2 regions of the Cronobacter universalis NCTC 9529 genome follow, and region 1 is predicted to be linked to the other one. Evidence: predicted binding sites of a transcription regulator. Region 1 holds the regulator's gene; the other holds the start of a gene.

Region 1 (3,207 bases):
GCGCGAACGCCAGCGCGACCATGCCTGCCTGTCGGCACGCCGCGCGCCAGACGCTGCGCAGTTGCGATTTATCCCGCGCGCCAAAGGCCTGCCCGGCATGCGCTTCCACCGCGTAGGCGAAGCCGTCGAGCGCATAAGCCGTGAAGGTTAACAGCGTCATCAGAATGGCGTTAACGGCGACAATATCGCTGCCAAGCCGGGCGCCAAACACGGTGACGGAGGCAAAGCAGATCTGCAACAGCAGCGAGCGCAGCATGATGTCGCGGTTAAGCTTAAGCAGCCTGCCGACGCCGCCGCGCCAGGCGGTTTTCAGCATCGCCGGGGTAATGCCGCGCAGGCGCAGCACGCGGGCCGCCATCATAAGACCAATGCCAAGCGTCGCGTATTCCGCTATCGCCGTCGCCAGCGCTGCGCCCTGGACGTTAAGGCCAAGCCCCATGACGAACCAGAGATCAAGCGCGATATTAAGCAGATTACCGACCACCAGCAGGATAACCGGCGCGCGGGCGTACTGAACGCCCAGCAGCCAGCCCAGCAGCACCAGATTAGCAAGCGACGCGGGCGCGCTGAGCCAGCGAATCTCCAGAAACCGCCGGGCCTGCGTCAGCACAGCGTCGCTGCCGCCGGTAATATGCAGCGCCAGATGAATCAGCGGTTCGCGCAGCGCGATAATCAGCACACCGGCGATAAGCGCCAGCGCCATGGGCTGCACCAGCGCGCGGGCCAGCGCCGCCGGATCGCGCGCGCCGAACGCCTGGGCGGTTAACCCGGTGGTGCTCATACGTAAGAACAGCAGCAGCATAAACAGGAAGCTGGTGGCGGTTGCGCCAACCGCGACGCCTCCCAGATACACGGGGCTGTCGAGATGGCCAATCACGGCGGTATCCACCAGGCCCAGCAGCGGCACGGTGATATTGGAGAAAATCATTGGCAGCGCGAGGCGCCAGAGAGCTTTATCGGTAGAAGTGAGAAAGGGCATATGGCGTTCCGATGCCGTTACGCGATGATGAAAAAATATGCAGACTTTAGCAGACGGGAGAGGTCATTACCGTAACCGGGGCGGGCCAGTTACGGTAATGCGGCGTCAGGCAGCCGGGAAAGGCCTCAGAGCCATTCGCCGTTACGGATCACGCCGACCGCCAGACCTTCGATAGAGAAGTTATGCTCGCGCAGATCGACAACGATCGGTTTGAACTCGTTGTTCTCTGGCAGCAGCTCAACGACATTGCCCTGTTTTTTAAGGCGTTTTACCGTCACTTCATCGTCAATACGCGCGACCACAACCTGGCCGTTGCGCACATCCTGCGTTTTATGAACCGCTAACAGGTCGCCGTCCATAATCCCGATATCTTTCATCGACATCCCACTAACGCGCAGCAGGAAATCGGCGTTCGGCTTAAACAGGCCAGGATCGACCTGATAGTGGCCTTCGATATGTTGCTGGGCCAGCAGCGGCTCACCTGCCGCGACGCGCCCTACAAGCGGCAGGCCGGTTTCTTCTTCCTGCAGCAGACGAATACCGCGCGACGCGCCGGAGACAATCTCAAGAACCCCTTTGCGCGCCAGCGCTTTGAGGTGCTCTTCCGCCGCGTTTGGCGAACGGAAACCCAGACGCTGCGCGATTTCCGCACGCGTAGGCGGCATGCCGGTCTGGCTGATGTGATCCCGAATGAGATCAAACACCTCTTGTTGCCTGGTAGTTAATGCTTTCATTCCGCCCCCTGGGTGCATATACAGTTATGCTGTGAGTATATACAGCTAAAGGTGATTTTAAAACCATAACCGGTTAAAAAAGCGCTTCTTTCGCGATTTCTGGAAAACTTATCGCAAATGCTGCCAGAGCAGCGTGACCCACACGACCAGCGCGAGGATAATCGACAGCAGGACCGCGGCGGAGCCCATATCCTTGGCGCGCCCGGAAAGTTCATGAAATTCAGGGCCGATGCGATCAACGACCGCTTCGATGGCGCTGTTGAGGATCTCAACGATCATAACCAGCGTCACGGAGCCAATCAGCAGGACGCGGGTGATCGGGTCGACATCCAGCCAGCAGGCGATAAGAATGGCGGCTATTACGGCAACCCCTTCCTGGCGAAATGCGGCTTCATTTTTCCAGGCGGCGCGTAATCCCTTCCAGGAATAGCCGGCAGCGTTAATAATTCGAGTTAACCCCGTGGTGTTGTTGGCCATGACAAGAAACCTTTTTTAAATTCAGGCGTCAATGCTAATGCGCTTCGATAAAGAAGCACCACAGAAATTCTACGGAGTTTCTGATATTCTTGCGCCGCAATTGCATTATTAACCAGAGGCTTTACATCGTTTATGTCCGGTTGGCCACGAATTTACTACAAATTACTTAATTTACCATTAAGCGTGCTGGTAAAAAGCAAGTCCATCCCGGCGGCGCCCTGCCCCGAACTTGGGCTCGATACGTCACGCCCCATCATGTATGTGTTGCCGTATAACTCGAAGGCGGATCTCCTGACGCTGCGCGCCCAGTGCCTGGAGCACGATCTGCCGGACCCGCTGGAACCACTGGTTATCGACGGCACCGAACTGCCGCGCTATGTGTTTATCCATGGCGGCCCCCGCGTGTTTACTTACTACACGCCGAAGGAAGAGTCGATCAAGCTGTTCCACAACTATCTCGACCTGCACCGCAGCAACCCGGATCTCGACGTCCAGATGGTGCCGGTGTCGGTCATGTTCGGCCGCTCGCCGGGGCGCGAAAAGGGCGAGGAAAACCCGCCGCTGCGCATGCTGAACGGCATTCAGAAATTCTTCGCGGTCTCCTGGCTTGGTCGCGACAGCTTTGTGCGTTTCTCGCCGCCGGTGTCGCTGCGCCGCATGGCGACCGAACACGGTACGGACAAGCGCATCGCCCAGAAACTGGCCCGCGTGGCGCGTATGCATTTCGCCCGCCAGCGCCTCGCCGCTGTCGGCCCGCGCCTCCCTGCGCGCCAGGATCTCTTTAACAAGCTGCTCTCGTCAAAAGCTATCGCTCGCGCCGTTGAAGACGAAGCGCGCACCAAAAAAATCTCGCACGAGAAAGCCCAGCAAAACGCCGTCGCGTTGATGGAAGAGATCGCCGCAAACTTCTCTTACGAGGCGATTCGCCTTACCGACCGCGTGCTTGGGTTTACCTGGAACCGTCTCTACCAGGGCATTAACGTCCATAACGCCGAGCGGGTGCGTCAGCTCGCCCAC
Region 2 (3,207 bases), 2.0 Mb from region 1:
CGCCGCGAAAATCACCACGCTGATGATGGACGTCGGGCTCGCGCCGGTCAGATCGGCAAACGGGTTTTTCGGAATGAAGGAGAGAATCAGCTGCGGTACGGTCAGATCGGCGACTTTACCGGCGTAGTTGGTCTGAATGGCGTTCAGACGCGCGGTTTCCGCGCTGCCCTGCACCAGACCTTCCGCCGTCAGGCCGAAGAGATTGGTCACCAGCACGCCGACCAGCGCCGCGATAAGCGTGGTGAACAGCAGGGTGCCGATGGTCAGCACGCTGATTTTACCCAGCGACGAGGCGTTATGCAGACGCGCCACGGCGCTCAGGATCATCGCGAACACCAGCGGCATCACAATCATCTGCAGCAGCTGCACATAGCCGTTACCGACAATGTTGAACCACTGGATGGAGGTTTTCAGCGTCTCGCTGTCAGAACCATAAATGGTATGCAGCGCGAGACCGAAGACCACGCCCATGGCGAGACCGAGTAATACTTTTTTTGCCAGGCTCCACTGCGTATGGCGCGTGCGCGCCAGCAACAGCAGCAGAACCACGAACGCGACAACGTTCGCTATCAGTGGAAGATTCATCCCCGTTCTCCTGATTTTTTTATAACCGGCACGGCCGAAATGGCATGCCTTTATGCCGCAAAGGGTATCAGAATCAAAAGAGGGTGCCTTATATCCAAATGGAATGGTTTATATCAAAACGCAATTTCAGTTTATTTACTGTTCCATCTGGTGATGAATAAAGCGATTAAAGGTGTTTTGCAGTGAATTAATGGCGGCCGACGACCACTTCATTGCGCTGCTGTCGGTCATGCTTTGCGGCATCCATACCGCCCAGACGAACAGCGCCATGCATAATACGCGCTCAAGCTGATTGCCTTTCTGCGGATAGAGGAGCGGCAGGCGGAAGCGCCAGCGGCAGGGCCAAAGTAGCGGCACGCCGGCGGGCGTTATCATATCGGCGAGAATATGGCTGAGATAGCCGAGCACCAGCCCTTGCAGCGCATCGGCAGGCAGTATCCAGGTTTCCGGCACTTTTAACAGAAAGAGCGTAAGGCCGCCGAAGACCGCGAGCAGACTGTGCGTAAAGCCCCGGTGGCCGAACATTCGCGCCACGGGTTTTGATATCCATTTCAGCCGCTGCCCCAGAAACGACTTCGGGTGATCGATATCCGGCAGCAGGCAGGTGAGAATGGCGGAGGGAACAATATGCCACCAGTCGCCCTGCGCCAGCACAGGGGTCAGCTCGGCATTTTTGGCAAATACCGCGCAGGCAATCGAAAAAAGCAGGTGGCCTTCCGCCGTCATGATAAAACCCTGAAACTGTCAATCTATCCAGTATAGGGTTTTTATACAGTAGAGAAAAGTGGTGACGGTGTAACACTTTGTCACCGCAGCCCCCGTAACGCCTTGCCTCGAGGCTAACGGGCGAGCCAGCCGCCATCCACCGCCAGGGTGTAGCCATTGACGTAATCCGACGCCTTTGAGGCGAGGAAGATAACCGGCCCCTGCAAATCTTCGGGCGTTCCCCAGCGGCCTGCCGGAATACGTCCCAGGATTTCCTCATTGCGTTCCGCGTCTTCGCGCAGCGCCTGCGTGTTATTGGTCGCCATATAGCCCGGCGCGATGCCGTTAACGTTGATGCCATAGGGCGCCCATTCATTGGCGAGCAGGCGGGTCAGGCCCAGCACGCCGCTTTTCGAGGCGGTATAAGAGGGCACGCGAATGCCACCCTGAAAAGAGAGCATCGAGGCGACGTTAATGATTTTTCCGCCGCTACCCTGGGCGATGAACTGCCTGGCGACAGCCTGAGAAAGGAAGAACAGGGCTTTCAGGTTGAGATCCATCACCTCGTCCCAGTCTTTTTCGCTGAAATCGAGCGCGTCGTCGCGGCGGATGATCCCGGCGTTGTTTACCAGAATATCGATACGGCCCAGCGCCCCGACGGCCTCGGTGACGAGCGGCTGCACCGGCGCCGTGGCTAAATCGGCCTCGATGGCGACAAAACGGCGGCCCAGCGCGTGGACTTTGGCGGAGGTTTCCCGCGCTGCCCTGCGACTGACGCCTGCGATATCGCACCCGGCGGCGGCGAGCCCGAGCGCCATGCCCTGTCCCAGCCCGGTATTGCACCCGGTCACCATCGCCACTTTTCCGGCAAGCGAGAATTTATCCAGCATGTTCCGTTCCTCTTTGGCTCATCATTGCGGCGCAGGGAAATTCCCTTTCGCATTCAGAGCAATGATAGGAGCCGCCGGAAGAAAAGACAAAGCTAAATGAAACTGTGTTTTAAAAATATGACGGCGGGCATTTTTTTATGGAAGAGAAAAGCAAAAACCGCCGCCAGGCAGCGGCGGTGAGTGGTTTAACCTTTCAGATGCCAGGGCTCGAGCTCGGTCAGCGAGTTCAGCCGGACGTTGGCGAGCGCCCAGCGCGCATCGCTGCGGTTCTCTTCGGCCGGGACGACAATGGAACGCATACGCGCCGCTTTGGTGGCGACCATGCCGTTGACGGAATCTTCCAGCGTCACGCAGCAGAGCGGATCGACGCCAAGTTTCGCCGCCGCATCCAGGTAGACCTGCGGGTGCGGCTTGCTGTAAGGCAAATGTTCGGCGGAAGCGAGCACGTCAAACTGGTCGCGCAGATCAAACAGCGTCAGTACGCGCTCCAGCATCCGCAGCGGCGAGGCGGAGGCGAGGCCGACCTTCAGCCCCTGCGCTTTACAGAGCGCAATCGCGTCCGCCACGCCCGGCAGCAGCGGGCGTTTTTCTTCCACCAGCGTCATGGCGCGGGTGATAATGCGCTGCGTCACTTCATCCACCGACGGGCCGTTCCACGGCTGCTGCGCGAACCACAGCGCCACCACCAGATCGATGCGCAGCCCCAGCGTGTCGGGCAGCTCGTGGCGGCGGGAGGTATCGACCCCGAGCGTCGCGATCACTTCGAGCTCCGCCTGGTCCCAGAGCGGTTCGGAGTCAATCAGTAAACCATCCATATCAAAAATAGCGGCGAGGATCTGTCGCGGCGAAGACATCGTGTCACTCCTTCTTGTTACGCGGGAAAGGTTAATGAATAGCCGGAAAAACGCGTTATGGCTACCGCTTTCCGGCCATGTGCCGGAAAGTTCAGGCGAAAAGGCGCTTCACAGGGTAAACTTAGGCGAATCTGTCGCGTCGCTATCAAGGGGAAAGCATGACGTATCAACAA

The links. Region 1 encodes LexA, which represses DNA repair genes until DNA is damaged. Its sites were predicted from a motif close to TNCTGTATGTACATACAGNA; they were not measured.
Region 2: AFK65_RS08330 (metal-dependent hydrolase) is a predicted target of LexA. The motif match lies at 1,325-1,344, and genes of this name have one in related genera.

Annotation. Positions count from the first base shown of each region.
Region 1 is NZ_CP012257.1:3,816,593-3,819,799, forward strand. Features, by position in the region: gene dinF (MATE family efflux transporter DinF) at 1-979, opposite strand, end outside; gene lexA (transcriptional repressor LexA) at 1,105-1,713, opposite strand; gene AFK65_RS17580 (diacylglycerol kinase) at 1,822-2,190, opposite strand; gene plsB (glycerol-3-phosphate 1-O-acyltransferase PlsB) at 2,323-3,207, shown strand, end outside.
Region 2 is NZ_CP012257.1:1,818,315-1,821,521, forward strand. Features, by position in the region: gene AFK65_RS08325 (L-cystine transporter) at 1-585, opposite strand, end outside; gene AFK65_RS08330 (metal-dependent hydrolase) at 721-1,311, opposite strand; gene kduD (2-dehydro-3-deoxy-D-gluconate 5-dehydrogenase KduD) at 1,425-2,180, opposite strand; gene hxpB (hexitol phosphatase HxpB) at 2,366-3,034, opposite strand; gene AFK65_RS08345 (YniB family protein) at 3,193-3,207, shown strand, end outside.